DNA from 2 places in the Variovorax sp. P1_G12 genome. Region 1 is predicted to be linked to the other one. Evidence: riboswitches for the same ligand, from Rfam matches in the RefSeq annotation. Region 1 holds a riboswitch; the other holds the start of a gene.
What was found. A riboswitch is a leader RNA that binds a small molecule or an ion and turns the genes downstream of it on or off. The one in region 1 is predicted to bind glycine.

Region 1 (23,832 bases):
CGCTTCAACGACGCCCAGGGCCGCTTCATCGCCGAACTCAGCCGTCCGGACAGTCGCTGGATGACGCTGGCGGAAAGCCGGGGCTTCGAAGCCGCGCAGCAGGTGGTCGCCGATCTGCATGATGGCCGTGTCGATCCGCGCAGCGCGCACGTCGTCCGGCTGGACTGAGCCCCCACGCTCCCTCACTGCGTGTGGTCGCTGCCCCCCGAGGGGGCCGCAAGCCGCCTTGGGGCGGCCCGGCGCCGGCTTGAGCCCCCACGCTACATCTCGTCGATCGGCGTGCTTCGCGCTCCGTTCTGCGCCGCGAGCGCATAGCGCTCGCGCGTCTTCACATAGAAGCTCGCGCCGAAGCGGCCGACCGGGAAGTAGTGCTGCAGGCGCACGCGCCAGGTCTCGGTGTCGATCAGTTCGTCGCGCGCGTGCATCCAGCGCACTTGGCCGATGAAGATCTGCCGGCTTTCGGTTTCGAGCGTCTCCCAGAGCGTGCATTCGAAAGCCACCGGCGCCTCGGCGATTCGCGGTGGCTTGACCGCTTCGCTGGGCAGCGCGGTGAAGCCGACCACCTCGAGCTCGCTCACGTGCGGCGGATGGCGCTCGCCGCAGCGATGCATCTGCTCGGCGATGTCCTCGTCCGCCAGGTGGATCACGAATTCGCCGCTGCGCACGATGTTGGCCGCGGTGTCCTTGAGCACGCCGTCCTGCAGCCGGTTGACGCTGATCATCACGATCGGCGGTTCTTCGCCGAGCATGTTGAACATGCTGAAGGGCGCGGCATTGACGATGCCGTCTTCGCCGAGCGTGGTCACCAGCGCGATCGGCCGTGGCACGATCAGGCTCGCCATGAGCTTGTACCGCTGGTACTCGGTCAGGGTGGAAAAGTCGATGTTCATTCGGATTCCTTGACGCTCACAGAGCGTTACGGCAGGAAGCGCCCGCGTGGTTTCCAATGGACCGCACGCATTGCCCGCATTTGAGAAAAGAGGATTCCACCATGCCCGAACGGGACCCAGCAGAATTCAGGCCAGCACGCGAGTCTTCGGTGTGGACCCTGGTGATTGTCGTTGCCGTGATCCTCGCGGCCGCCTTCGGCTGGTGGCGCTGGTCGCTGCAGAAGGAAGCGCCACCGGCACCGCCCGTCGTCAGCGCGCCGCCGCCCTCGGCCGCACCGGCCGACACGCCCCCTCCGGTGGCGGTCGGCCCGCAGAATCCGGTCGATGCACTGGCCGAGCCCGAGGCCGCGCTGCCCGCGCTGAACGACGCCGATGGCCGCGTCACCGCGGCGCTCAACGAACTGCTCGGGAAGAAGTCGGTCGGCACCTTCCTCGAGGCCGGTGGCTTCGTGCGTCGCTTCGTCGCCACCGTGGACAACCTGCCGCGGGCGCAGGCGCCTGCGCGCATGTGGCCGGCACAACGGGCGCCCAAGTCCTTCGAGGTGCAGGGCGCGGGCGAGCTGAAGACCATCGGCGCGGACAACGCCAGCCGCTACACGCCGTTCGTGCTGTTCGTCGAGTCGGTGGACACGGCCCGGGCGGTGGCGCTCTATGCCAGGCTCTATCCGCTGTTCCAGCAGGCCTACGAAGAGCTGGGCTATCCGGGCAAGTATTTCAACGACCGCCTGGTGGCCGTGATCGACCATCTGCTGCAGGCGCCCGAACCCGCCGGGCCGGTGCAGGTGAAGCTCACCGAAGTGAAAGGCGAGATGGCGCCGCAACATCCCTGGATCAGCTACGAGTTCGCCGACCCCCAGCTGGAAGCGCTCTCGGCCGGCCAGAAGATGCTGGTGCGCATGGGCCCGGTCAACGAGCGTCGGTTGAAGGCCAGGCTGAAGGAGCTGCGCGCCCAGCTCGCGACCGGCGCGGTGGCGAAGAAATAGCGCGAGGGCCGGTCAACCGGCGCTCGCGGGGCCGCCGGAACAGGCCAGCGCGCGCATCAGCAGCAGCTTGCGCTCGCGTGCGTTGCGCGTGAGTTCCGCCGCCCGCTTGAACTCCTCGCGGGCCTCGGCCTTTCGGCCCATCTTGGCGAGCAGGTCGCCGCGCACGCTCGGCAGCAGGTGGTAGCCCTGCAACTGCGGCTCCGAGCGCAGTGCGTCGACGACTTCAAGGCCCACCGCCGGGCCGAAGGCCATCGACAGCGCCACGGCCCGGTTCAGCTCGACGATCGGCGAGGGCGCGAGCTGGGCCAGTGCCTCGTAAAGCGCGGCGATGCGCGTCCAGTCGGTTTGCGCCGCGTGGCGCGCGCGTGCGTGGCAGGCGGCGATGGCGGCCTGCAGGGCATAGGGCCCCAGGGTGCCGCCGAGCTTCTCGGCACGCGCCAGGGCGGCGAGGCCGCGCCGGATCAGCATCTGGTCCCAGCGCGCGCGGTTCTGCTCGAGCAGCAGCACCGGTTCTCCGTCGGCGTCGATGCGCGCGGCCGCGCGCGAGGCCTGGATCTCCATCAGCGCGACCAGGCCATGAACTTCGGGCTCCTCGGCGACGAGCTCGGCCAGGATGCGCCCGAGCCGCAGCGCTTCCTCGCACAGCGCCGGACGCATCCAGTCCTCGCCGGCAGTGGCCGAATAGCCCTCGTTGAACACCAGGTAGATGACCTCGAGCACCGACGCAAGGCGCGCGGCCAGTTCGTGCGCGCGCGGCGCCTCGAAGGGCACTCGCGCGGCGGCCAGCGTTCGCTTGGCGCGCACGATGCGCTGCGCGATCGTCGCTTCCGGCACCAGGAAGGAGCGCGCGATCTCGTCGGTGGTCAGGCCGCCCAGCAGGCGCAGGGTCAGGGCGACCCGCGCCTCGGGCGAAAGCACCGGATGGCAGGCCGTGAATACCAGGCGCAGCAGGTCGTCGCCCACCTCGTCGTCGAGCGCGGCGTCCACCGCCTCGGCGAAGTCGGCGGCGGCGATCGCATGTTGCGCGTCGAGTTCGCGGCCGATTTCCCCTTCCTTGTTCGCATGCAGCGTGCGCTTGCGCAGCAGGTCGATCGCGCGGCGCTTGGCCGCGGCGGTGAGCCAGGCGCCCGGATTGTCCGGGATGCCCTCGCGCGGCCAATGTTCGAGGGCCGCGACCAGCGCGTCCTGCGCCAGCTCCTCGGCCACGCCGACGTCGCGCACCATCCTGGCGAGCGCGCCGATGATCCGGGCCGACTCGATGCGCCAGACCGCGTTGATCGCGCGATGCGTCTCGGCGACGTTCATCCGGGAGCGCCTATCGCGACATCTCGCGCACGGGGCGGATCTCGACCACGGGATGCACCGGCGCGTAGGGGTAGCGACTCGCCCATTCGATCGCTTCATCCATCGACCGGGCACGGATCAGCCAGAAGCCCGCGATCAGCTCCTTCGCTTCGGCGAAGGGACCGTCGACCACGCGCGGCTTGCCGCCGCCGAACTTCAGGCGGGCGCCCTTGGCGGTCGACTTCAGGCCTTCGCCCGCCAGCAGCACGCCGGCTGCGACGCTCTGGTCATTGCGCCGGGCCATCGCGTCGAGCCGTTCGGGGGCGGTGGGCGCGTCGGCCTCCAGCTGCGCGTCGGACAGCAGCATCACCATGAAACGCGGATCCGGATCCTGCTGCGCGGCCGACGAGTGGATCCCCGGCAGGCCGCCGGGGCAGCCCGACTCGCGAATCTCGAGCACGGGAGCGGCCTCGGGGCCCGGCACCCAGCGGGCGAGCTGTTCGGTGGCCGCCTGCAGCGAGTCGGCCTCGAAGAAGCCGAAGCCCGCCACCAGGTCTTCGGTGTGCTCGAACGGCCCCGGCACCCGCTGCGGGCCGTCCGCCGAGAAGTGCAGGCGGACGCCGTGCGAGCTGGCCTGCAGCGCGGCATGGGGGAGCGCGGGGGCCACCGGCAGCGTCTCGTCGGCGTCGAGGCCGGTCTCGGTGCGCCGGTCGGCCTTGCGGAGGATCACGAATCTCATCCCGCAAGGATAGCGTTGTGCGCTCAGCGCCGCAGCGGGAGCATGGCGCGCAGCCGCTCGTCGCGCAGGAAGAGGCCGCCCCAGGCCATGAGTCCGATGTAGAGCCCGAACAGCAGATGGCTGAAGACCGGGCTGCCCACGCGCAGGTGGGTCGCCATGGCGCCGCCGAGCAGGCCCGTCAGCAGGATGGCGCCGAGCACCGAGCTGCGCGGGATGGCGTAGAGCACGCCGATCGCGAGCGTCAGCACGCCGAGGCCGAAGGCGATGTCCGTCGGATAGCCGAGTTCGGCCAGTGACTGCTTGACCACGTCCATCTCGACCACCTTGATGGCGCCGTCGAACAGCAGGAACGCGACGACCAGGCCGCTGAGGATGCGGCCGGTCCAGAGGGCGGCGCCCGAGGCGGGCGCGGTCGGAAGGATGGCTTGCATGCGAGTGCTCCTCAGGCCTTGCCGGCCGCTTGCCGGGCCACGGCGCGCTCGCGCAGGTTCTCTTCCTGCTTGCGGATCTCGGGCGTGAACTCGGCGCCGAAATCTTCCGCCTCGTAGACCTGGCGCAGCTCCAGCGCGACGTTGCCGTGGCCGTCGATCGGCGGCCAGCGCTTGACCCATTCGAGCGCTTCCTCCCTCGACTTCACCTGGATCAAGGTGAAGCCTGCGACCAGTTCCTTGGTCTCGGCGAACGGGCCGTCGATCACGGTCGGCCTGCCGCCCTTGAACTGGATGCGGGCGCCCGTGGCGCTGGGCTTCAGGCCCATGCCGTCGAGCATCACGCCTGCGGCGATCATCTGCTCGTTGTACTTCATCATGTCGGCGACCAGCTGCTGGGTCGGCATCGCGCCGGCCTCGGTCTCGGGGTCGGCCTTGCGAATGATCATGAATTTCATGGTCGTGTCTCCTTCGGGCGTCCGTTCAGGCGCGCTTGGCGGCGACTTCGGCGAGCACCCGCTGTTCCTGCGCGCGCAGCTCCGGCGTGAGCTCGGCGCCGAAGTCGTCCAGCTCGAACACCTGGCGCAGCTCGAGCTCGGTGCCATCGTCGAAGGGCGCGCGGCGCAGCCATTCGAGCGCTTCCTCCTTCGAGCGCACCTGCCACAGCCAGAAGCCGGCGATCAGCTCCTTGGTCTCGCTGAAGGGGCCGTCGACCACGGTCCGGTCCTTGCCGGAGAAGCGCATGCGGGCGCCCTTGGCGCTGGGATGGAGGCCTTCCATCGCGAGCAGCACGCCGGCCTTGACCAGCGCCTCGTTGTAGTTGCCCATGTCGGTCAGCAGCTGTTCGCTCGGCATCACGCCGGCTTCCGAGTCCTTGCTGGCCTTGACGATCACCATGTATCGCATGTCGTTGCTCCTTCGGATTCGAGGCCGGCGCCGGTCGGGATCGACCGGGCAGTTCCGGGGCTCTGATTGGACGTCGAAGCAGCGAACGCGAAATCGACAGCCGGAGGGGCTTTCAATTGTAAAAAAATGTTTCTAAATCCTCAGGCCTTGGCGTACGCGTCCAGCGGCACGCAGCTGCAGAACAGGTTGCGGTCGCCGTAGACGTTGTCGACCCGGCCGATCGGCGGCCAGTACTTGGCCTGTCGGAGGCTGTCCAGCGGGAAGGCGCCGAGCTCCCGCGAGTAGGGCCGCGTCCATTCGCTGCCGAGCAGGCTGGCGGCGGTGTGGGGGGCGTTGCGCAGCGGGTTGTCGTCCTTGGGCCAGATGCCTTCCTCGACGCGGCGGATCTCGCCCCGGATCGCGATCATGGCGTCGATGAAGCGGTCGAGCTCGGCCAGCGGCTCGCTCTCGGTCGGCTCCACCATCAGCGTGCCGGGCACCGGAAAGCTCAGCGTCGGCGCATGGAAGCCGTAGTCGATGAGTCGCTTGGCGACGTCCTCTGCGCTCACGCCGCTGGCCTCCTTGAGCGGGCGCAGGTCGAGGATGCACTCGTGCGCCACGTGGCCGTTCGGGCTCGCGTACAGCGTCGGGTAGTGGTCCTTGAGCCGCGCGCTGATGTAGTTGGCGCTGAGGATCGCGGTCTCGGTCGCCGCCTGCAGGCCCTTGGCGCCCATCATGCGGCAGTACATCCAGCTGATCGGCAGCACCGCCGCATTGCCCAGCGGCGCGGCGGAGACCGCGCCGACGGCGCCGTTCGACGCCAGCCCGCCGGTGACATGGCCCGGCAGGTAGGGCACCAGGTCTTCCACCACGCACACCGGCCCGACGCCGGGGCCGCCGCCGCCGTGCGGGATGCAGAAGGTCTTGTGCAGGTTCAGGTGGCTGACGTCGCCGCCGAACTCGCCCGGGGCGGCCACGCCGACCAGCGCGTTCATGTTGGCGCCGTCGACGTAGACCCGGCCGCCGTGCGCGTGCACGATCTCGCAGAGTTCCTTGACGCGGGTCTCGAACACGCCGTGGGTGCTGGGGTAGGTGATCATCACCGCGGCCAGCTTGTCGCCGTGCTTCTCGCAGGCGCGCTTCAGATCGTCGATGTCGACATTGCCGTCGGCGTCGCAGGCCGTCACCACCACCTGCATGCCCACCATCTGGGCGCTGGCCGGATTGGTGCCATGCGCGGACGAGGGAATCAGGCAGACGTCGCGATGCGCTTCGCCCTTGGCCTCATGGAAGGCCTTGATCGCGAGCAGGCCCGCGTATTCGCCCTGCGAGCCGGCGTTGGGCTGCAGGCTGATGCCCGCGTAGCCGGTCGCTTCGCAGAGCCAGGCGCGCAGCTGGGCGTCGAGCTGCGCATAGCCCAGCATCTGCTCGGGCGGCGCGAACGGGTGGATGTCGGCGAACTCGGGCCAGGTGATCGGGATCATCTCGCTGGTCGCGTTGAGCTTCATGGTGCAGCTGCCCAGCGGGATCATGCTGCGGTCGAGCGCGAGGTCCTTGTCGCTCAGGCTGCGGATGTAGCGCAGCATCGCGGTTTCGCTCTTGTGGGTGTTGAACACCGGGTGCGTCAGGAAGGCGCTCGTGCGGCGCAGGTCCTCGGGCAGGCGCGGCGCCGCCGCGGCGGCGATGGCGTCGAAGTCGGGCGCCGGCGTGCCGGCCGGCGCGAACAGACCCCACAGCGTCACGACGTCGGCCCGCGTGGTGGTCTCGTCGAGCGAGACGCCCAGGTGGTGCTGCAGACGGTGGCGCAGGTTGATGCCGGCGGCTTGTGCGCGTTCGTTGATCGCCTGCGTGTCGTCGCCGGTGCGGATCGTGAGCGAGTCGAAGGCGGTGCCGTTGACCAGCTCGCGGCCCAGTTGTTCGAGGCCCTGCGCCAGCACCGCGGTCAGCAGGGCGACGCGCTGCGCGATGCGGCGCAGGCCTTCAGGGCCATGGTAGACGGCGTACATGCTCGCCACCACGGCGGGCAGCACCTGCGCGGTGCAGATGTTCGAGGTCGCCTTCTCGCGCCGGATGTGCTGCTCGCGCGTCTGCAGCGCCAGCCGGTAGGCCGGCTGGCCGTGCGCGTCGACGCTGACGCCCACCAGCCGCCCGGGCAGCGAGCGCTTGAATTCATCGCGGCAGGCCAGGTAGGCCGCATGCGGGCCGCCGTTGCACATCGGCATGCCGAAGCGCTGGGTGGTGCCGCAGACGATGTCCGCATCCCATTCGCCCGGCGGCGCCAGCAGCGTCAATGCCAGCAGGTCGGCCGCGACGCAGAAGGCGGCCTCGCACTGGTGCGCGTGGCCGGCCAGCGGGCGCAGGTCGTGCACCTGGCCGGTGGTGGCGGGGTATTGCGCGAGCGCGCCGAAGAAGCCGCCGCTGGCCATCAGGTGCGGCAGCGTCTCGGAGGCGGTGCTGACCTTGACCTCGATGCCCAGCGGCGCGGCGCGCGTGCGGATCACCTCGATGGTCTGCGGATGGCAGTCGCCCGACACCAGGAACACGTTGCTCTTGCTCTTCACGCTGCGGCGGGCCAATGTCATCGCCTCGGCCGCCGCAGTGGCCTCGTCGAGCATCGAGGCGTTGGCGATCGCCATGCCCGTGAGGTCGCAGACCATGGTCTGGAAATTGACCAGCGCCTCCATGCGGCCCTGCGAGATCTCGGCCTGGTAGGGCGTGTAGGCGGTGTACCAGGCCGGGTTCTCGAGCACGTTGCGCAGGATCACGCCGGGCGTGTGGGTGCCGTAGTAGCCCTGGCCGATGAAGTTCCTGGCCACCTTGTTCTTGGCGGCGATCGCCTTCAGCTCGGCCAGCGCATCGGCTTCGGTGATCGGCGGCGCCAGCCGCATCGGCCGGCGCCGGCGGATGGCCGGCGGCACGATGCCGTCGATAAGCTCGGCGCGCGTGGCCGAGCCGACGGCGGCGAGCATGCGGACTTCGTCCTCGGCTTCGATGCCGATGTGGCGCGCGATGAATTCTTCGGCGTTCTGGAGTTCGCTGAGCGAGGGGGCAGTGGGCAGCACGGGCGTCGGCATGGAAGGGTCCGGTCGGGCGTAGGGGTCAGTTGTCGGCGGAGAATTTCGCGTAGGCGGTTTCGTCGAGCAGCGGCTCGAGCTGCGCGGGGTCGCTCACGCGCACCTTGAAGAACCAGCCGGCGTCCATCGGTGCACTGTTGGCGAGCGAGGGATCGGCGCGCAGCGCCTCGTTGACCTCGGTGATCTCGCCAGACACCGGCATGAACACGTCGGCCGCGGCCTTGACCGACTCGACCACGCCGGCGACATCGCCCTGGGCGAAGCTCTTGCCGACTTCGGGCAGGTCGACGAAGACCACGTCGCCGAGGGCGTCCTGCGCATGCACCGTGATGCCGACCGTGACCAGCGCCGCGTCGGCTTCCTGCCGCACCCACTCGTGGTCCTTGGTGTACTTGAGGCTCATGAAAATCTCCTTGAAAAGTGTCTGGCTTGAAGAAATCGAGAAATCGAGGAAGGCCTCAGCCCCGGTGGTAGCGCGCGGGAACGAAGGGCAGGGTGCTCACTTCCATCGGCACCGGCTTGCCGCGCACGATGGCCTGGATCCGTGTTCCGGGCTCGGCATAGGCCAGCGCGACGTAGCCCATTGCGACCGGCCGGTCGACGGTCGGGCCCAGCAGTCCGCTGGTGACCTGGCCGATGGCCAGGCCGCCCTCGAAGGATTCGAGCATCGTGCCGTCGCGCACCGGAATGCGTTCCAGCGCCACCAGGCCGACCCGCTTGCGCTTGAGCGTCTCGTGGTCCAGGTGGCCGGCCGCGCCGTTGGCGGCGGTGAGCTGCGCCAGCACCCTGGCCGCGCCGGGGAAGCCGCCTTCGCGTGCGCCGCCCGTGCGCCGCACCTTCTGGATCGCCCAGCCGAGGGAGGCCTCGACCGGCGTGGTGCCGGCGTCGATGTCGCTGCCATAGAGGCACAGGCCGGCTTCCAGCCGCAGCGAGTTGCGCGCGCCCAGGCCGATCGGCTTCACCTCGGGCTGGGCCAGCAGCAGGCGGGCCAGTGGCTCGGCGTCGCGGGCGGCGACCGAGATCTCGAAACCGTCCTCGCCGGTGTAGCCGCTGCGCGTCACGAAGGCCGCGATGCCGCCGATCTGCACCGTGCCGCCGGTCATGAAGACGAAGCGCTCGATGCCGGGCGACAGGCGCGCCAACGCGGCCGCGGCCTGCGGCCCCTGGAGCGCGAGCAGCGCGTGGTCGGGCATCGGCAGCACCTGGCAGCGCTGGCCGATCCGGGCCGTGATGTGCGCGATATCGGCCTGCTTGCAGGCGCCGTTGACGATCACGAACAGCGAATCCTGGCCTTCGTTGAAGAACATCAGGTCGTCGAGGATGCCGCCTTCGTCGTTCAGCAGCAGCCCGTAGCGCTGTTTGCCGGGCGCCAGGCCGATCACGTCGACCGGCATCAGGCTCTCGAAGGCGGCGGCGGCATCGGGGCCGGCCAGGCGCAGCTGTCCCATGTGGGAGATGTCGAACAGGCCGGCGGCCTCGCGCGTGTGCTTGTGCTCGGCCATCAGGCCGGCGGGGTATTGCACCGGCATCGCGTAGCCGGCAAAGGGCACCATGCGGGCGCCGAGCTCCAGGTGGAGGCCGTGGAGCGGGGTCTTCTGCAGATCGTCGGATGCGGCGGCCAAGGGCGTATCTCCAAAGGGGCAGTCTAGTTCCATGGCGAGAAGCCATGGGCCACCCCTGCTGTCCGCTTTACCTGAGAGATTCGCCCCACGATCGGGGTTTGCTCCTTCGGTGGACGGACCGGCGCGACTGCGCGACGAACCGCCTCTCTCCAGCAAGGAAACGCCCGGGAACGGGCGCTTCGTCAGTCCTTTTGCCTGAGCGTTCGGGCCCGTGTTTCGAGGGACCTGCGCCTTCGGCGGTCCCATGGTGGCGGGACGCTCTCCTGACCGGGCGAGTGTAAGGGAATCGGCGGCCGCCCGGCCGGCGTTTTTCAGTGCACGGCCGTCGAAGGCAGCAGCCGGTCGATGCGCTCGCGGATCGACTCGGCGCGTTCGGTGCCCGCTGCCTGTTCGATTTCGTCGAGCATCTCGCTCGCCACGGCCAGCATCGCGGCGCGGTCGCGCGCCTCCCGCAGCAGCTCGCGAAAGCGCTCGGCCAGCAGGGGATCGCGGCGCACGAACATGCGTTCGCACAGATCGAAAAGGAACATGCGCGTGGTGGCGAGCGAGCGCTTGCCGTCGAAGGCATCGGCCGCGGCCGGCGCGGGGTCGGCCGGCTGTTGCTGCACCGGCATCGGCACGCGGTCCTGCGCCAGGGGTCCGCGATCCAGGAGGTAGCCTTCGCGCACCAGATGCAGCGCGACACGCCCGGCTTCGTCCCGGCCGCCGAACAGCTGGCCGAAGTCGGTCACCGACCGCTGGCCATCGGCCATCAGCAGCAGGGCGCGTTCGCGCTGGCCCAGGCTGCGGCAGCCGGGGCGGAGTTCATGGCGCGCCTTGTCGGTCTTGATGAGGAACATGGGGTGCTGCGGCGTTCGGTGGTCGAGCGCCGCAGCATGGGCCTCTTGCGTGACGGCGTCGTGAAACCGCCGGCATCGGCGCTATTTCGAGTAGACCAGGTCGCGCAGCCCGAGCGAGATGCCGGGCACGTAGGTGACCACCATCAGGCAGGCCAGGATCACCAGCACGAACGGGACCAGGTAGGGCACGATGCGGTCGAGCGAAATGCGCGCCACGGTGCAGGCCGCGAACAGGTTGACGCCGAAGGGCGGCGTGATCATGCCGAGCGCCAGGTTCACCACCATCACCAGGCCGAAGTGCACCGGATCGATGCCGAAGTGCATCGCCACCGGCGCCAGGATCGGCGCCAGCACGATGATCGCCGCGCTGGTCTCGATGAACATGCCGATCACGAACAGGGCGCCATTGACGCCGAGCAGGAACATCGCCGGCGACTGCAGCACCTCCTGCAGCCAGCGGCCGATGGCGTCGGGCACGCCGGCGCGCGTGATCAGGAAGGCGAACAGCCCGGCGTTGGCGATGATGAACATGATCACCGACGACGACACCACCGACTTGCGCAGCACCGCATAGAGTCCGGCCGGCCTGATCTCGCGGTAGATCAGCGTGCCGACGATCAGCGCGTAGAGCACCGCCACCGCCGACGCCTCGGTGGGCGTGAAGATGCCGCCGTAGATGCCGCCGAGGATGATCACCGGCATCAGCAGCGCCCAGCCGGCGCGCCAGGTCGCGGTGCCGACGCCGAGCCGGCCGTCGCCGTCGTTCTTGCCCAGTCCCTTGAACTTGCAATAGACGTAGACGAAGGCCATCAGGGCCAGGCTGATCAGGATGCCCGGGCCGAAGCCGGCGATGAACAGCTCGCCGATCGAGACCTCGGCGCTGACGCCGTACAGGATCATCGGGATCGAGGGCGGGATGATCACGCCGAGCTCGGCGCTGGTGGCCTGCAGCGCGGCGGCGTAGCCCACCGGGTAGCCGTGCTTGATCAGCGCCGGGATCAGGATGGCGCCGATCGCGAAGGTGGTCGCCACCGAGGAGCCCGACACCGCGGCGAAGATCATGCAGGTCAGCACGCAGGTCATCGGCAGGCCGCCCTGCACGCCGCCCACCAGGCTCTTGGCGAAGTCGACCAGGCGGCGCGAGATGCCGCCGGTCTCCATCAGGTTGCCGGCCAGGATGAAGAAGGGAATGGCGGCGAGCGGAAACTTGTTGATCGCGTTGAACATCTCCTTGACGGAGATCAGCATGTTCGCGCTGGAGGCCTGGATGCCGAGCACCGAGGCCAGGCCGATGGAAACGGCGACGGAGATGGTGAGTGCGAAGCACACCACCATGGTCGTGATCATCACGGGGGTCATTGAGCGGTTTCCAGTTCGTTGCGCTTCGGGTCGATCAGGTTGGCGATGATGCCGATCACGCAGAACAGCCCGCCCACCGGCAGCGCCAGGTAGGCCCAGAACATAGAGACCGATTCGAGGCCGGCCATCGACTGCACGCTGCCGCGCTGCGCGTAATCCCAGCCCCACCAGATGATGACCGCGATCAGGGTCAGCGCGGCCAGGCACACCACCCAGTCGAGCACGCGGCGGACTTTCGGTGGACTCCAGCGGTAGAGCACGTCGACGCTGACCATCGCGCCCTCGCGGAAGGCGGTCGGGATGCCCAGGAAAACCATCCAGATCAGGCTGATGCGGATCAGGATCTCGGACCATTCGGCCGGTTGTTCGAGCACGAAGCGGGTGACGATCTGGAACACGCCGAGGGCGGAGGCGACCACCAGCATGAAGCAGGCGATCGCCATCGCCAGGCCGGTGGTCCAGCGGTCGAGTGCGAGGAAGGCGGATTTCATGAGCGCATCAGGGTTCGGACAAAAAAACGCCCGCCAGCGCAGGCTGTGCGGGCGCGTGCGGCCGCGAGAAGTTTCGCGGCGGCGGGTTACTTGACGTCGCGGATCTTGTCCAGGTTGGCCTTGCCGAACTGCTTCTCGAAGTCGGCGTTGACCGGCGCCAGCGCGGCCACGAACTTGGCCTTGTCGACGTTGTCGATGACGGTCATGCCCTTGGCGCGCAGGTCGGCCACGCCCTTGGCATCGTCTTCGTCGACGCGGGCCCGGTTGGCCTTGATGCCTTCCTTGGCGGCATCGAGGAAGGCCTGCTTGTCGGCGGCGCTGAGCTTGTCGAAGGTGCCCTTGCTCATCAGGAAGATGCAGGGCGAGTAGACGTGGCCGGTCAGCGTGAGGTGCTTCTGCACCTGGTCGAACTTGGCCGAGATGATCACGGGCAGCGGGTTCTCCTGGCCGTCGACCGTGCCCTGCTGGAGCGCGGTGAACACCTCGGGGAAGGCCATCGGCGTGGTGATGATGCCGAAGCCCTTGTAGGCCGCGATGTGCACCGGGTTCTCCATGGTGCGCATCTTCAGGCCCTTGAGGTCCTCGGGCGCCTTCACGTCGCGCTTGCTGTTGGTCATGTGGCGGAAGCCGTTCTCGCCCCAGCCCAATGCCTTGAAGCCCTTGGCGTCGAACTTGACCAGCATGTCCTGGCCGATCGGGCCGTCGAGCACCGCGCGGGCGTGCGCCTTGTCGCGGAACAGGAAGGGCACGTCGAGGATCTTGGTCTCGGGCACGAAGTTCGGCACCGGGCCGGTCGACGAGAAGGCGAGTTCCTGGGTGCCGAGCTGCACCGCTTCGATGGATTCACGCTCGCCACCCAGCGAGCCGTTGTAGAAGGTCTCGACCTTGTAGCGGCCATTGGTGCGCTTCGCGACTTCCTTCGCGAAGGTGTCGATGGCGACGCCCTGGTGCGAGTTCTGCGAGGTCGAGATGCTGATCTTCATCGTCGTCTGCGCAAGGGCCGCGCTCGCGATGCCAAAGCCGAGGACCAGGCCTGCGGCCAGTTGGCTCAATTTCATGGGGGAGTCTCCTGAGTGGAAAAGAGTGCGGACCCAGGGCCGCAAGGCAACCTGCGACTATGCCGCAATAGCGAGCTTCACTGCGTCGGGATTTTCACGGACGTAGTCGCGGATCACCGTCTCGAAGCTGGCGTCGGCCTGCAGGCCGAGCGCGGCGGCGCGCGCGGTTTCGAAGTGCCCGGGCCAGGACTTCACGATGCGCCGGATCGACGGGTCGGGCGTGCGGTCGAGCAGGGCGGTGGCGGCCGGGCCGGCCACGCGCGCCAGCGCCGCCGCCATCTCGCCCACCGTGGTGGCGAGCGAGGGCAGGTTGAGCGCAGTGCGCGGGCCCCATTCGGCATCGCTGGCCTCGGCGGCGCGCAGCAGGCCCTCGATGGTGCGCGCCGGCGAGGCGATCGCCACCGGCGTGTCGTCGGCGACCGGGCAGGCGGCGGGCAGGCCCGCCAGGGGCTCGCGGATCATGCCGCTGAAGAAGCCGGAGGCGGCGCCGTTGGGGCGGCCCGGCCGCACGCTCACCGTCATGAGTCGGACGCTGCGGCCGCGGATGAAGCCCTTGCGCGTGTAGTCCGCCACCAACTGCTCGGCGACGAATTTCTGGATGCCGTAGCTGGTCTGCGGCGTCGGCAGCGTCTGGTCGGTGATCACCGTCGGCAGCGGTTGTTCAGGCGAATCGCCGAAGACCGCGAGCGAGCTCGAGAACACCAGTGTCGGCACGGTGCCGACCCGGCGGCAGGCGTCGAGCAGGGCATTCGTGGCGGCGAAATTGCTGCGCATCCCGAGGTCGAAATCGGCCTCGCATTCGCCGCTGACCGCGGCGGCCAGGTGGAAGACCAGCGCGGTGCCCGGCGGCAGCACGCGCTCGGGTGCGCTGGCGAGCAGTTCATTGAGGTCGCCGACCACCGCGGCGACGCGCGGATCGGCCGCGAGGTCGGGCGGCGGCGCTGCGCGGTCGACCAGGGTGATCGCCGTGATCGATGCGGGGAGGGCTCCGGCGAGTGAGCGTTGCGCGCCGGCGAGCAGGGTGCGGGCCAGCCGGGCGCCGACGAATCCGGCGCCGCCGGTGATGACGATGTGCATGTGCGAGAGCCTTCTTGGGAAGGCGAGTCTAAGCCGAGGCCGGAGCGCCCCCGCGGCGACGGCGCATGAAGGCTTCGATGGCTTCGAACAGCGCCTCGCTCAGCAGCGCCAGCACCGCGGCCGGCACCGCGCCCGCGACCAGCAATTGGCGGTCATTGAGCGCGAGCCCGGTCACGATGCGTTCGCCGAAGCCGCCGGCGCCGATGAAGGCGGCGATGGTGGCGGTGCCGATCGCGATGGTGGTCGCGGTGCGCACCCCGGCCAGCAGCGTGGGCAGCGCCAGCGGCAGCAGCACCACGCGCAGGTTCTGCCCGCCGGTCAGGCCCAGTGCCGTGCCGGCCTCGCGCAGGCCGGCGGGCACTTCGGCGAGCCCGGTCACGGTATTGCGCATGATCGGCAGCAGCGAATAGAGCGTCAGCGCGATCAGCGCCGGCAGCGTGCCGATCACGCCGAGCAGCGAGATCAGGATCGCCAGCAGCGCCAGCGAGGGGATGGTCTGCAGCAGGCCGGTCAAGCCCAGCACGAGGGCGCGCAACCGCAGGTGCGCGAACACCGCGATCCCCAGCGGCACGGCGATCAGGATCGCGACGCCGACCGAGATGGCGACCAGCAGCAGGTGCTGGCGAGCAAGCCGACCCAGGTCGGGGCCGAACAGCTTGGCCATGAAGCCGCGGGCCGCGACGTCGGTCGCGGCGGCGGCCTTTGCTCCGGGCTGCCCCGCCGCCAGGAAATCGCGCGCGATGACGTCGAAGGCCACGCCCTGCAGTTCGGCGCGCGCGTTCATCGCGATCATCGAGCGCTCGTCGATGCGGCCCCCGAGCCTTTGCAAGGCGGCCCAGGCTTCGGGAAGCCGCGTCGGCAGGTCGAGCCGGTACAGCAGCACCGCGTCGTAGCGCGGGAAATAGCGCCGGTCGTCCTCGAGCACACGCAGGCCCAGGTGGTCGATCTTGGCGTCGGTGGTGTAGATGTCCATGACGTCGATCTGCTTCGCCGCGATCGCCTCGTAGGCCAGTCCGTGGTCCAGCCCGGTCGGCGTCTGGCCGAAGCCGTAGCGCGCCGCCAGGCCCTGCCAGCCGTCGGCGCGGCCGATGAACTCGTTCGAGAGGCCGAGCCGCAGCGCCGGATGGCCGGCCAGGTCGCTCAGGGTGCGCACGCCGAGCCGCTCGGCGTCGGCGGCGCGCATGGCGAGCGCATAGCCGTCGTTGAAGCCGAGCGGCACCGCCACGCCGAGGCCGAGCGGCCGCAAGGCGGCGTTCATGGCTTCGAGCGTCATCGATGGCGAGCCCTTGAGGATCTCCAGCGCGATGGTGCCGGTGTACTCGGCGTAGAGGTCGATCCCGCCGGAGCGCAGGGCCTCGTAGACGATGGCCGTGTTGCCGAGCCCCTGCCGCACCACCGGTGTGACCGGAGTCCGGGGCGCCGCGGTCTGGGCCAGCACCTCGGCCAGGATGTAGGACTCGGTGAAGCGCTTGGAGCCGATGCGCAGCGGCTGCTCCTGGGCGGTCGAAGCCAGGGCGGCGCAAAAGAGGGCCAGGAAGGCCAGGGCGGCGAGCCACCTGCGACGAGGCAATTGCATCGGGCCAGTGTATCGGCGCGCGAAGATGCCCTTCTCCTACAGCCGATGGTGCGTCGTGCTGATGCTGCCCGGCACCCAGGCCAGCCATAGTGGGCGGATGCTGATCAACTATGTCCGCCACGGTCAAGGAAAGCCTCTGCTGCTGGTGCATGGACTGGGCAGCAGCTGGCACACGTGGCAAACCATCCTCCAACCTCTGGCCGCCGAACGCGCCGTGGTGGCGATCGATCTCCCGGGTTTCGGCAAGAGCCCGCCGCTGGCGGGCGAAGTCTCGATGCAGACGCTGGCCGCTGCGGTGGCGCAATTCCTGCGCGAGCACGATCTGCTGGGCACCGATGCCGTCGGCAGTTCGATGGGCGCGCGGCTGGTGCTCGAGCTGGCGCGTCGCGGCGAGGCGCTGGGCACGGTGGTCCTGCTCGACCCGGGCGGCTTCTGGGCCGGATGGGAGCGCCTGGCGTTCCAGGGCGCGATCCGCATGTCGATGCGCCTCGCGCGGACGCTGAAGTTCGCGATGCCGTCGATGGCCGCCCATGGGTGGTCGCGATCGCTGTTTCTGGCGCGGTTCTCGCCGCGCGCTCACCAGCTGTCGCCGGCTCTGGTGCTGGAGGAAATGCGCAGCTACGCCTCGGCCCGGTCCTTCGATCCGATGCTGAAGGATTGCATGCGCGGGGCGCCGCTGGAGGGCGCGCCCCGCGGGCGGATGCGCAGGCCGATGGTGATCGGCTGGGGCCGCCTCGATCGCGTCTGCCCTCCCAGGCAGGCAACACGCGCGCAACAGCTGTTCCCCGATGCGCGGCTGCACTGGTTCGAGCGCTGCGGCCACTACCCCCATTGGGATGCGCCGGAAGAGACGGCGCGGCTGATCCTCGAGACCACGGCCGACTGAGCGATATCGCCTCCGGCAAGAAGTGAAAAAAGCAATGGCCAAGGATCCGCAGGCGATGCCGCTTGCCGAAGCGCACGGCGCCCGCGAATTGCTCTGCGTGACGGTCGAGAGCTACAGCCTCCAGCTGCGCGACAAGGACGGCTTCATCGGCGACCAGGCCAGCCAGACCGCCTTCCGGCAACTGCTGGAGCGCTGGCGCCAGCGCCGTCGGCGCAAGGGCAGGGACCCGCTGGGCGGCGTCCATTCGAAGGACCTCGGCAAGCGGGAACTCGACCAGGCGATCGGCCGGAGCAAGGCGTCCGAGGCTTCGGACATGCTTCACGGCGCGATCGAGGCGTTCGCGCAGGAGCTGGCCTGGGTGATCGAACGCTTCCTGCGCCAGCCGTCGTGGGCCGGCGTGGAGCGGATCGTGATCGGCGGCGGATTCCCGGGCAGCGACGTGGGCGAGCGCGCCGTGCTGCAGGCGGCAGCCATGCTGCAGGACCTCAAGGCGTCGGTGGAACTGGCCCGGATCTGCCACGAGCCGGACGACGGCGGCCTGCTCGGCTGGGTGCACCTCGTGCCGCCGCCGGTGCTGAAGGGCCACGACGCCATCCTCGCGCTCGACATCGGCGGCACCAACGTGCGCTGCGGCATCGTCAAGCTGCGCAAGAAGCGCGCGCCCGACCTGTCGAAGGCCAAGGTGATGCGGCGCGAGAAATGGCGCCACGCCGACGAGCGACCGAGCCGCACGCTGCTGATCGACCGCCTGGCCGAAATGCTCGAGGCGCAGATCCGCTACGGCAGGAAGAAGGGCATCCGCCTGGCGCCCTTCATCGGCATCGCCTGCCCGGGGCTGATCCGCAAGGACGGCTCGATCTCGCGCGGCGCGCAGAACCTGCCGGGCGACTGGGACAGCGACAACTTCCACCTGCCGAGCGAGCTGTGCAAGAAGATCCCGGCCATCGCCGGGGCGCCGACCGTGGCGCTGCTGCACAACGATGCGGTGGTGCAGGGCCTCAGCGAATTGCCGTTCATGCGGGACGTGAAGCGCTGGGCGGTGCTGACGATCGGCACCGGGCTGGGCAATGCCAGCTACACGAACAAGCCGAAGTAGGCACGTCGATCGGGCCGCCGCATCGGCGGCCGCGACCGACCGCCGTCAGCCGAGTTCCCGGCCGAAGAAGCGCAGCGTGCGGTCCCAGGCGAGCTGGGCCCAGACGGCGTCGTATTGCGTGATGGGGATCCGGCCCGGGCCTTGTGCGGTTTCGTTGGCGAAGCCGTGATGGGCCTGGTAGCGATGCCCTTCATAGCGCACGCCCGCCGCGCTCAGCTTCTCTTCGAGGGCATCGACGCCGGCGATGGCGAACGCCGCGTCCTGCGTGGCCCAATGCGCCATCAGCGGCACGGTGATCTTCGAGGCATCGACATACTCCAGCGGCGGGTAGCCATACCAGATCACACCGGCATCGGCCTCGGACGCCATCGACGAGGCCAGCAGGGTCAACGCGCCGCCCATGCAGTAGCCGGTGACGCCCACCTTGCCGCCGCGCGCCTTCAGATACTGCAGCGCGCCGCGCACGTCCTGCGAGGCCGCGTCGGCGAAGTTCAGCCCGCTCATCAGATGGTGGGCTTCCTCGGCCTCGACGGTCTTCTTTCCGCGATAGAGATCGGGCACCAGCGCGGTGAAGCCGGCTTGCGCGAATCGCTGGGCCACACCGAGGATCTGGTCGTTCAATCCCCACCACTCCTGGATCACGACCACCGACCCGAAGGCCTTTTCGGCCTCGGCCAGATAACCTTGCACTGCGCCGCCATCCGGGCGCTTGAATTCGATCATGGTTCCCATGAGTCTCTCCTGATGTTGGGGTCAAGACAGGGAGTATCGGACATGGGGCATGTTCGCGTGCATCGCTCAAAGCTGGAAGGCGATCGTGAGCAGCAGCCCCTCGGCAACGTCGCGCAGCAGCCCCGGCGTGCGTGCCCGGTAGGTCTCGCCGGCCGAGGCGGTGGTCTCGATCCATTGCGCCAGCCAGTCGATCTCGGCGCGGCCGTAGAACACCACCGCCGCCTCGTGGTTGAGCAGCAGGCTGCGCAGGTCGAGATTGATCGAGCCGCACAGCGCCAGGTCGTCGTCCATCACCACCGCCTTGGCATGGGCCATGAAGGGCAGCATCCTGAAGAGCACGCCGGCGCGCGCCAGGTCGCGCATGGTGCGGGCGCGCACGAAGTCGGCCAGGCGATGGTTCGAGTGCGCCGGAATCGCGATCGTCACCTGCACGCCGCGCCGGGCCGCCAGCCGCAGCGCATCGCGCAGGCCGTCGCCGGGCACGAAGTAGGGCGTGACCGCGAGCAGGCGATGCTCGGCGCGGAAGCAGGCGTCGATCAGCAGTGCCTGCGCCGTGTCCTCGGTCTGGTCGGGTCCGCTGGGCAGGAACTGCGCCGGGCTGCCGTCGCTGCGTGGTCCCGTGTCGGCGGCGATGATGCGCGATGTGCGGCCGCGCACCGAGGTCCAGTCGTGGTCGAACTGGCGTGCCGCCGCGGTCGCCACGTCGCCCCGGAGGTCGAAGGACAGGTCGCGCCAGGGCACCGGATGGGCATCGTTGCCGACGAAGTACTCGCCCGCGAGGTTCCTGCCGCCGGACCAGAGCCAGCCGTCGTCCGCGATCGTGAGCTTGCGGTGATTGCGCAGGTTGCGCGGGCCGCTGCGGCGCAGGCTGAAGATCGGGCGGAACACCGCCACCTCGGCGCCCGCATCGCGCAACGAATCGAAATGCGAGCGCGGCAGCGACAGCGCGCCGAAGCCGTCGAGCAGCACCCGCACCTTGATGCCCCCGCGCGCTCGGCGCGAGAGCCGGTTGATCACCTCGTGCCCGAGCGCGTCGTCGCCGATGATGAAGGTCGAGACGTCGATGGAATGCCGCGCGCCCTCGATCACCTCGAACAGCGCATCGCGCGCGGCGGCGCCGTCGGAATGAAGCCGCACGTCGCAGCGGCTGGGCGCGGCGAGGCCGAAACTCTCGACCAGGTCGGCCGCCCAGTGCCCCGCCGGCGCCGAACGCGGCGGCCGCGGCGTGCCCACGGGCCGCAGCTTGCGCTGGCCGAACACCAGGTACATCGGGAGGATCACGTAGGGAAGCAGCGCGAGACCCATGACCCACGCGATGGCGGTGGCGGGCGCGCGCTGCTCGCGCCGGGCGCGGGTGGTGAGCACATAGACCAGCAGCGCGAAGGTCACCACCAGCAGGTGCTGCGATGGCGAGGGCAGCCAGTCGAGCAGGTCGTCGATGCGGTTCACGGGCGGAGGAGCGCCTGCAGGTAGGGCGGCACCGGACGCCCCTGCGAAGCCAGGAACTGCATCATGGGTCCGACCACTTCGCGCACCGGGCCGCGCGCGCCCACGCGCTCGCGCCAGGCGAGCAGCCGGGGCGTGGCCCCGGTCATGGGCGCGCCCTTGCGCTCGGCGAACACCTGCGCCATGTAGAAGGCGATGTCGGCGAAGGAGTAGCTGCCGGCCAGGTAGTCACGCCCGGCCAGCAAGACTTCGAGCTCGGCGTAGAACGCCGTGCAGCCGGCGCAGGCCGCGAGCGCTGCCGGACTCTGCATCTCCTGCTGAAGCCTGAAAAGCCTGATCACATGCGGAAAGAAGACCTCGTCCGACATCAGCTCGAGCTGGCGCGCCCGCGCCCGCGCCGCGACCTCGCGAGGCCACAGCGCCGGCTCCGGCACGCGGTCCTCCAGGTATTCGAAGATCTGCGTCGAGTCGAACAGCTCGACCTCGCCGTCGATCAGCACCGGCACCTGCCGCTTCGGATTGACCCGAAGCACCTCGGGGTGCTTGGGCAGGTAGTGGTCGTCGCGGTCGAAAGGCACCATGACGCAATCGAGGGCGACGCCCTTCTCGAGCGCCGCGATCTGCGCCTTGGCGCCGAACATGCTGAGGGGGCCGGTGAAGAGCTTCATGGACACAGAGCCTACTTCACCCCGACCCCAAATCAAACCGGCCAGCGAAGCGAGGCCCGTTGGTGAAACACCGCGGAACCGGCTCCGCCGGGCCGCTGGTGTTGCCCCCGGCAGGGGGTGGGAGGGCTACAGGGTGAAGAGCTTCATGGACACAGAACCTACTTCACCCCGACCCCAATTCAAACCGGCCAGCGAAGCGAGGCCCGTTGGTGAAACACCGCGGAACCGGCTCCGCCGGGCCGCTGGTGTTGCCCCCGGCAGGGGGTGGGAGGGCTACACGCAGTGAGCCCGACCTGGGGGCGAGCCTATTTCCCCCAGACTTCCTGGGCCGTCTCGACCACCAATCGCAGCTTGGCGCGCTGCGCCTCGACCGCGATGTTGTTGCCATGCACCGTGCTGGAAAAGCCGCACTGCGGCGACAGCGCGAGCTGGTCGAGCGAGACGTACTTGGCGGCCGCTTCGATGCGGGCCTTGAGCTCGTCCTTGTCCTCCATTTCGCCGAACTTGGTCGTCACCAGGCCCAGCACCACGGTCTTGCCCTTGGGCAGGAAGCGCAGCGGCCGGAAGTCGCCCGAGCGGGCGTCGTCGTACTCGAGGAAGTAGGCATCGAGGTCCATCTCCTTGAGCAGCGCCTCGGCCACCGGCTCGTAGTTGCCGGCCGCCGCGTGGGTGCTCTTGAAATTGCCGCGGCACAGGTGCATGGCGAGGAGCATGCCTTCGGGCTTCTGCGCCACCACCTTGTTGATGAATGCGGCGTAGCGGTGCGGCAGCTCGTTGGGGTCGTCGCCGCGCTGGCGGGCGGCCTCGCGCATCTTCTCGTCGCACAGGTAGGCGAGGTTGGTGTCGTCCATCTGCACGTAGGTGCAGCCGGCCGCGGCCAGCGAGCGCAATTCGTCGCCGTAGGCCTTGGCGACGTCGTCGTAGAACACCGGGTCGAGCTCGGGGTAGGCCTCGCGGCTGATGCCGGCGCGGCCGCCGCGGAAGTGCAGCATGGTGGGCGAGGGGATCGTGACCTTGGGCGTGTTGCCCGCCGACACCTGGCTCTTGAGGTATTCGAAGTCCGCGAGCTGGATGTTCTTCTCGTGGCGTACCTTGGCCGTCACGCGCATCACGGGCGGCGCCAGTTCCTCGGTGCCGTCGGGCTTGCGGATCGTGACCGGGATGTCGGTCTTCACGCCGCCCAGTTGCTCCAGAAAGTCGATGTGGAAATAGGTGCGGCGGAACTCGCCGTCGGTGATGCTCTTGAGGCCGATGTCTTCCTGAAACTTGACGATCTCGGTGATCGCCTTGTCTTCGACACGGCGAAGCTGTTCGGGCGTGATCTCGCCCTTGGCCTTCTGCTCGCGCGCTTCGAGCAGGTACCGGGGGCGCAGGAAGCTGCCGACGTGGTCGTAGCGGGCGGGCAGGGCGGCGTGCTGGGACATGGGTGGGCTCCGTCGAATCTGGAAAAGAACGGTCGATCGTATCCGGACAGTGAACCCCTTCGCTGGATACAGAAAGATCGGTATTTACCCTGAATTCTGCCAAAAAGCGTGGACTTTTGGCCATCAATGTATACATTGCGTATCCCATGAAAGCCTCAGCCAGCCCTTTTCCGCTCAACGCCTGGTACGCCGCCGCCTATGACGTCGAGGTCTCGCACGCATTGCTGGCGCGCACGATCTGCAACCAGAACCTGGTGCTCTACCGGCGCACCGACGGCCAGGTCGCGGCCCTGGAGGACGCCTGCTGGCACCGCCTGATGCCGCTGTCGCTCGGGCGGCTGGAGGGCGACGAGGTGGTCTGCGGCTACCACGGCCTGGTCTACAACAGCCAGGGCCGCTGCACCTTCATGCCGAGCCAGGAAACGCTCAATCCCTCGGCCTGCGTGCGCGCCTATCCGGTGGTCGAGAAGCACCGATTCGTCTGGGTCTGGCCCGGCGACCCGGCCAAGGCCGACCCGGCGCTGGTGCCCGACATGCACTGGAACGACGACCCCGAGTGGGCCGGCGACGGCAAGATGATCCGCGTCGCCTGCGACTACCGGCTGGTGGTCGACAACCTCATGGACCTGACCCACGAGACCTTCGTGCATGGCTCGTCGATCGGCAACCGCGAGGTGGCCGAGGCGCCTTTCGTCGCCACCCATGGCGACCGTTCGGCCACCGTCACGCGCTGGATGAAGAACATCGACCCGCCGCCCTTCTGGGCCGGTCAGATCCACCACGCGCATGGCTATCGGGGCAAGGTCGACCGCTGGCAGATCATTCGCTTCGAAGGGCCCTGCACCGTCAACATCGATGTCGGCGTGGCCGAGGCGGGCAGCGGCGCCGTGCCGCGCGATGGCGCGCCGGGCGACCGCAGCAAAGGCGTCAACGGCTTCGTGCTCAACACCATCACGCCCGAGACCGACAAGACCTGCCTCTACTTCTGGGCCTTTGCGCGCAACTACTGCATCGGCGAACAACGGCTCACGCACCAGTTGCGCGAGGGCGTGTCGGGCATCTTCCGCGAGGACGAGCTGGTGCTCGAAGCCCAGCAGCGCGCGATCGACGACCGGCCCGACTACAGCTTCTACAACCTCAACATCGACGCCGGCGCGATGTGGGCGCGGCGGCTGATCGACCAGATGGTGGCGCGCGAGAAGCCGCGGGCGCCGACGATTCCGATCCAGGCCGCGGAGCTCGCCCGATGAGTGCGCTGCCCGTGGCCGGCGAGCC
Region 2 (4,167 bases), on a different contig from region 1:
CGGTTCGGGCGCGCGTTCGACCCCGGCCAAGAGCGCCGCCAGGCCGGCCGCCGCCCGAAAGAAGGCTCCGGCGTCGCCCCGCGGCGGTGCGGCGGCTGCCAAACGCCCGGCGCCGGCGCGCAAGCGTGCGCGCTGACGCCGATTCCTCGCCTCCGAGAGAGAAAAGAAAGCCGAGCCCATGAAGCTATTTCCTTCCGGGCATGCCACCCACCCGCAATGGCGCATGGCCGCCGGCTTGGTGCTGGCCCAGTTGCGGGCGCAGATGGCGCTGCCCGACTATGCGCGCTCGCCGACCCTGGGCCTGCTCTACATCACCGACCACTACGGGGAAGACGCCCAGGAGATCCTCGATCACCTGGGTGCCGAACTGCCCGAGATCACCGACTGGACCGGCACCGTGGGGGTCGGTGTGGCGGCCAACAACGCCGAGTACTTCGACGAGCCGGCCCTCAGCGTGATGCTGTGCGAGTTGCCGAGCGACCAATACCGCGTGTTTTCCGGCGTGGCGCCGCTCGCCAGCTCGGAAACGAGCGGCTTCGCGGCCCATACCGCGCTGGTGCACGCCGACCCGCGCACGCCCGAGCTGGGCGAACTGATCGCCGAGATGGCGGAGCGCACCGACACCGGCTACCTGTTCGGCGGCCTGTCATCCGGCCGCGTCGGCTCGCTGCAATTCGCGATCGGCGGCAACGGCAACATCCGCGGCCACGGCGCGGTCGGCGGCGTGTTCTCGGGCGGCCTCTCGGGCGTGGTGTTCGGCGAGGGTGTGCGGCTGGTGTCGCGTGTGACCCAGGGCTGCCAGCCGGTCTCGCGCGAGCGCGAGATCACCAAGGCCGACGGCAATCTGCTGCTGGAGCTCGACGGCGAGCCCGCGCTCGACGTATTGCTGGCCGACCTGCGGGTGTCGCTCGATGCACCCGAGCAGGCGATCGACGCCGTGCGCGCGACCCTGGTCGGCCTGGCCGAGGCCGGCAGCGACGGCGTCCGGCGCACCGGTGACCTGGGCGCCGACGTGCGGGTGCGCCACATCATCGGGCTGGATCCGACCCGTCGCGGCGTGGCGATCGCCGATGTTGCCGAAGCCGGCATGCGCATGAGCTTCTGCCGCCGCAACGCGCAGGCGGCGCGCGCCGACTTGATGCGCGTCTGCGCCGAGATCCGCGAGGAGCTCGAGCCGCAGGAGCAGACGCTGGCGACCGCACGCGCGGTCGCGGCCGGCGAGGCCGAGGCCGCGCCGCATCCGGCACGCCGCATCGCGGGCGCGATCTACGTGAGCTGCTCGGGCCGCGGCGGACCGCATTTCGGCGCCCCCGGCGCCGAGCTGCAGATCGTGCGGCATGCGCTGGGCGATGTCCCGCTGGTCGGCTTCTTCGCCGCAGGCGAGATCGCCCGCAACCACCTGTACGGCTACACCGGCGTGCTGACGGTCTTCACCGACGACGACTGAAGGCCGGTGCGCAGCCCGGTGAAGGCGAAGTCGACCTCGGGCGCGAGTCCGCTCACGATGCGCGCGATCGACTTGCCCGAGCCGCAGGCATGGGTCCAGCCCAGCGTGCCGTGGCCCGTGTTCAGGAACAGGTTCGGCAGCTTCGTCGCCCCGATCAGCGGCACGTTGCTCGGTGTCGCCGGGCGCAGCCCGGTCCAGAACTGGGCCTCGGCCGCGTTGCCGGCGCCCGGGAACAGCTGCTCCACGCGCCGCACGATGGCCTCGCAGCGCACCCGGTTCAGGTCGCGGTCGTAGCCGTTGAGCTCGGCCGTGCCGGCGATGCGCAGCCGGTCGCCGGTGGCCGAGGTGTAGCGCGAGAACACCAGCTTGAATTCGTCGTCCGTCAACGAGACCTGGTGGGCCTTCGAGGCATCCTTGACCGGCATCGTGACCGAATAGCCCTTGGCCGGGTAGATCGGCAGGCGGATTCCGAGCGGCGCCGCGTAGAGTGGGCTCAGCGAGCCCATCGCCAGCACGAAGGCGTCGCCGCGGATACGCTGGAAGCGGCCCTCGCTGTCGGTCGCCTCGACGTGATCGATGCTGCCGCCGGCTTCGCGCAGCGCGGTCACGGTGTGGCTCATGAGGAAGCGCACGCCGGCCGCCTCGGCCAGCTTGACCAGCTCTCGCGCGAAGCGGTTGGCGTCGCCCGATTCGTCCTCCGCGGTGTAGGTGGCGCCGGCGAGCTGCGCACGGATGTGGGAGAGCGCGGGCTCGAGCTTCACCGCCTCGTCGGCCGAAATCACCCGCCGGTCGCAGCCGAGCGCGCGCATCTGCTCGGCCGGCTTCAGCGCCGCATCGAACTCTTTCTGCGTCGTGTAGAAGTGCAGGATGCCCTGGGTGCGCTGGTCGTAGTCCAGGCCGGTGTCGCGCCGCAGCTGCTGCAGGGTGTCGCGGCTGTAGGTGCCCAGGCGCACGATCTGCTCGATGTTGTGGCGGGTGCGCGCCGGCGTGCATTCGCGCAGGAACTGCAACCCCCAGAGCCACTGGCGCATGTCGGCGCGGATGCGGAACAGCAAGGGCGCATCTTCCTTGCCGAGCCATTGCAGCACCTTGAGTGGCGCCCCCGGGTTGGCCCAGGGCTCGGCATGGCTGACCGAGATCTGCCCGCCATTGGCGAAGCTGGTTTCCGCCGCCGGCGTGGCCTGGCGGTCGATCACGGTCACTTCGTGGCCGAGTTGCTGGAGGTAGTAGGCCGAAGTCACGCCGAGCAGGCCGGCGCCAAGAACGATCACGCGCATATCGAGAACCCTTGAAGGTTGCAGCGCTTGAACGCAACGGCGACGGAATGCTGTCGACAACGAAAGCAACCGGACCGAGAGTCCAAGTTGCCGCTCCCCCTGTCCTCGGTACCTGAGAGATTCACCCGCTGCGCCCGCAGCGGGTTTGCTCCTTCGGTGCACCACGCGCGCATGCAAGCGGCGTGATGGCTCTCCAGACGGCTTTGACAGTGAACTGCAGTACAGGCTCATCTTGTGAGCCGACCTGAGCGTTTATGGGAGTTTGCGCCTTCGGTGGGGCCCGTGGGCCCGCTCTCCTGCAGAGTGCGGATTGTAGCGGCGCAGCGCCGGCCTAGGGGCGCCGGAAGGCGAAGTCGAGCTCGGGCCGCAGGCCGCTGACGATGCGCGCGATCGACTTGCCCGCGCCGCAGGCATGGATCCAGGTCCGGCTGCCGGGCGCGGTATTCAGGAACAGGTTGGGCAAGCGCGTCTTGCCGATCATCGGCAGCCGGTTGGTGCTGACCGCATGCATGGCGGTCTCGAAGCTCGCCTGCTTGGCGTCGGCGACGCCGGGCAGCAGCATCTCGGTGCGGCGCACGATCGCCTGGAAGCGGTCCGAGTCGGGCTCGGCCGCCTCGTCGAGCCCGGCCTGCACGACGGCCTGAATCCGCAACTGCTCGCCGGCCGCCGTTTCGACGCGCGTGATGCGCAGCTTTCCCTGCCGGTCGCGCAGCGCGATGCGCGGCGCCTTCGCCGGGTCCAGGATCGGCATGGTGACGATGTACTCGCGCAGGAAGCGCAGCGGCATGTCGATGCCCAGGTCCTCGGCGTGCGGCACGCTCGAGGCCCCCAGCGCCAGCACGTAGGCCTGGGCGCGCAGCGTGGCGGGCTGGCCGGCGGCATCGAGCAGTTCGACGTGGTCGAGGCGGCCGTCGCGCTCCACGAGCGAGACCACCGTGTGCCCGGTCATGAAGCGCACCCCCGCCGCACGGCACAGGAACACCAGGCTGGCCGCGAATTGCGTCGCATCGCGCGCCGGATCCTCGAGCGCATGGGTCGCCCCGGCCAGCTTGCCGCGGATCGCCTTCAGCGCCGGTTCCATGCCGATCGCTTCGTCGGCCGACAGCAGCCGCTCCTCGCAGCCGAGCCCCGTCCAATGGCTTGCCCGGGCCGTCCGCACGCGGAAGGCCTCGGGGTCGGTGAAGAGGTTCAGGAGGCCGGCCGCCCGCGGGCCCTGCGGCACGCCAGCTTCGTCGCGCAGCGCCCGAGCGCTCTTGCGGCTGTAGGCGGCCAGGCGCACGAGATGGTCGAGAGAATCGCGTTTCGGCGGCGTGCCCATGGCCTGGTCGATCAGGCCGGCCAGCCGGCGGCGCATGCGGCCGCACATCTTGGTCCAGCGTTGAGCGGTCCGGGGCGCTGCGAGTCCGGGCCGCACTGCGGGCGAATGTGCACCGACCGCGGCCA

Region 2: linked by a shared signal. The riboswitch ahead of AC1D2O_RS12635 (D-amino acid dehydrogenase) and the one ahead of gcvT (glycine cleavage system aminomethyltransferase GcvT) in region 1 are both predicted to bind glycine.

Annotation. Positions count from the first base shown of each region.
Region 1 is NZ_JBFUBW010000004.1:237,247-261,078, reverse strand. Features, by position in the region: gene AC1D2O_RS06905 (DUF2855 family protein) at 1-168, shown strand, start outside; gene AC1D2O_RS06900 (flavin reductase family protein) at 261-890, opposite strand; gene AC1D2O_RS06895 (DUF3014 domain-containing protein) at 992-1,873, shown strand; gene AC1D2O_RS06890 (RNA polymerase sigma factor) at 1,886-3,178, opposite strand; gene AC1D2O_RS06885 (YciI family protein) at 3,189-3,887, opposite strand; gene AC1D2O_RS06880 (DoxX family protein) at 3,920-4,327, opposite strand; gene AC1D2O_RS06875 (YciI family protein) at 4,339-4,782, opposite strand; gene AC1D2O_RS06870 (YciI family protein) at 4,808-5,230, opposite strand; gene gcvP (aminomethyl-transferring glycine dehydrogenase) at 5,371-8,283, opposite strand; gene gcvH (glycine cleavage system protein GcvH) at 8,309-8,686, opposite strand; gene gcvT (glycine cleavage system aminomethyltransferase GcvT) at 8,742-9,938, opposite strand; glycine riboswitch at 9,954-10,068, opposite strand; glycine riboswitch at 10,087-10,173, opposite strand; gene AC1D2O_RS06850 (hypothetical protein) at 10,217-10,744, opposite strand; gene AC1D2O_RS06845 (TRAP transporter large permease) at 10,826-12,103, opposite strand; gene AC1D2O_RS06840 (TRAP transporter small permease) at 12,100-12,594, opposite strand; gene AC1D2O_RS06835 (TRAP transporter substrate-binding protein) at 12,681-13,652, opposite strand; gene denD (D-erythronate dehydrogenase) at 13,710-14,729, opposite strand; gene AC1D2O_RS06825 (ABC transporter permease/substrate-binding protein) at 14,758-16,305, opposite strand; gene AC1D2O_RS06820 (alpha/beta fold hydrolase) at 16,331-17,191, shown strand; gene AC1D2O_RS06815 (ROK family protein) at 17,226-18,287, shown strand; gene AC1D2O_RS06810 (dienelactone hydrolase family protein) at 18,333-19,010, opposite strand; gene AC1D2O_RS06805 (phospholipase D-like domain-containing protein) at 19,086-20,468, opposite strand; gene AC1D2O_RS06800 (glutathione S-transferase family protein) at 20,465-21,133, opposite strand; gene AC1D2O_RS06795 (5-methyltetrahydropteroyltriglutamate--homocysteine S-methyltransferase) at 21,439-22,557, opposite strand; gene AC1D2O_RS06790 (aromatic ring-hydroxylating dioxygenase subunit alpha) at 22,704-23,807, shown strand; gene AC1D2O_RS06785 (GntR family transcriptional regulator) at 23,804-23,832, shown strand, end outside.
Region 2 is NZ_JBFUBW010000009.1:136,962-141,128, reverse strand. Features, by position in the region: gene AC1D2O_RS12645 (PhaM family polyhydroxyalkanoate granule multifunctional regulatory protein) at 1-136, shown strand, start outside; gene AC1D2O_RS12640 (FIST signal transduction protein) at 179-1,447, shown strand; gene AC1D2O_RS12635 (D-amino acid dehydrogenase) at 1,408-2,724, opposite strand; glycine riboswitch at 2,814-2,931, opposite strand; glycine riboswitch at 2,932-3,033, opposite strand; gene AC1D2O_RS12630 (FAD-dependent oxidoreductase) at 3,056-4,167, opposite strand, start outside.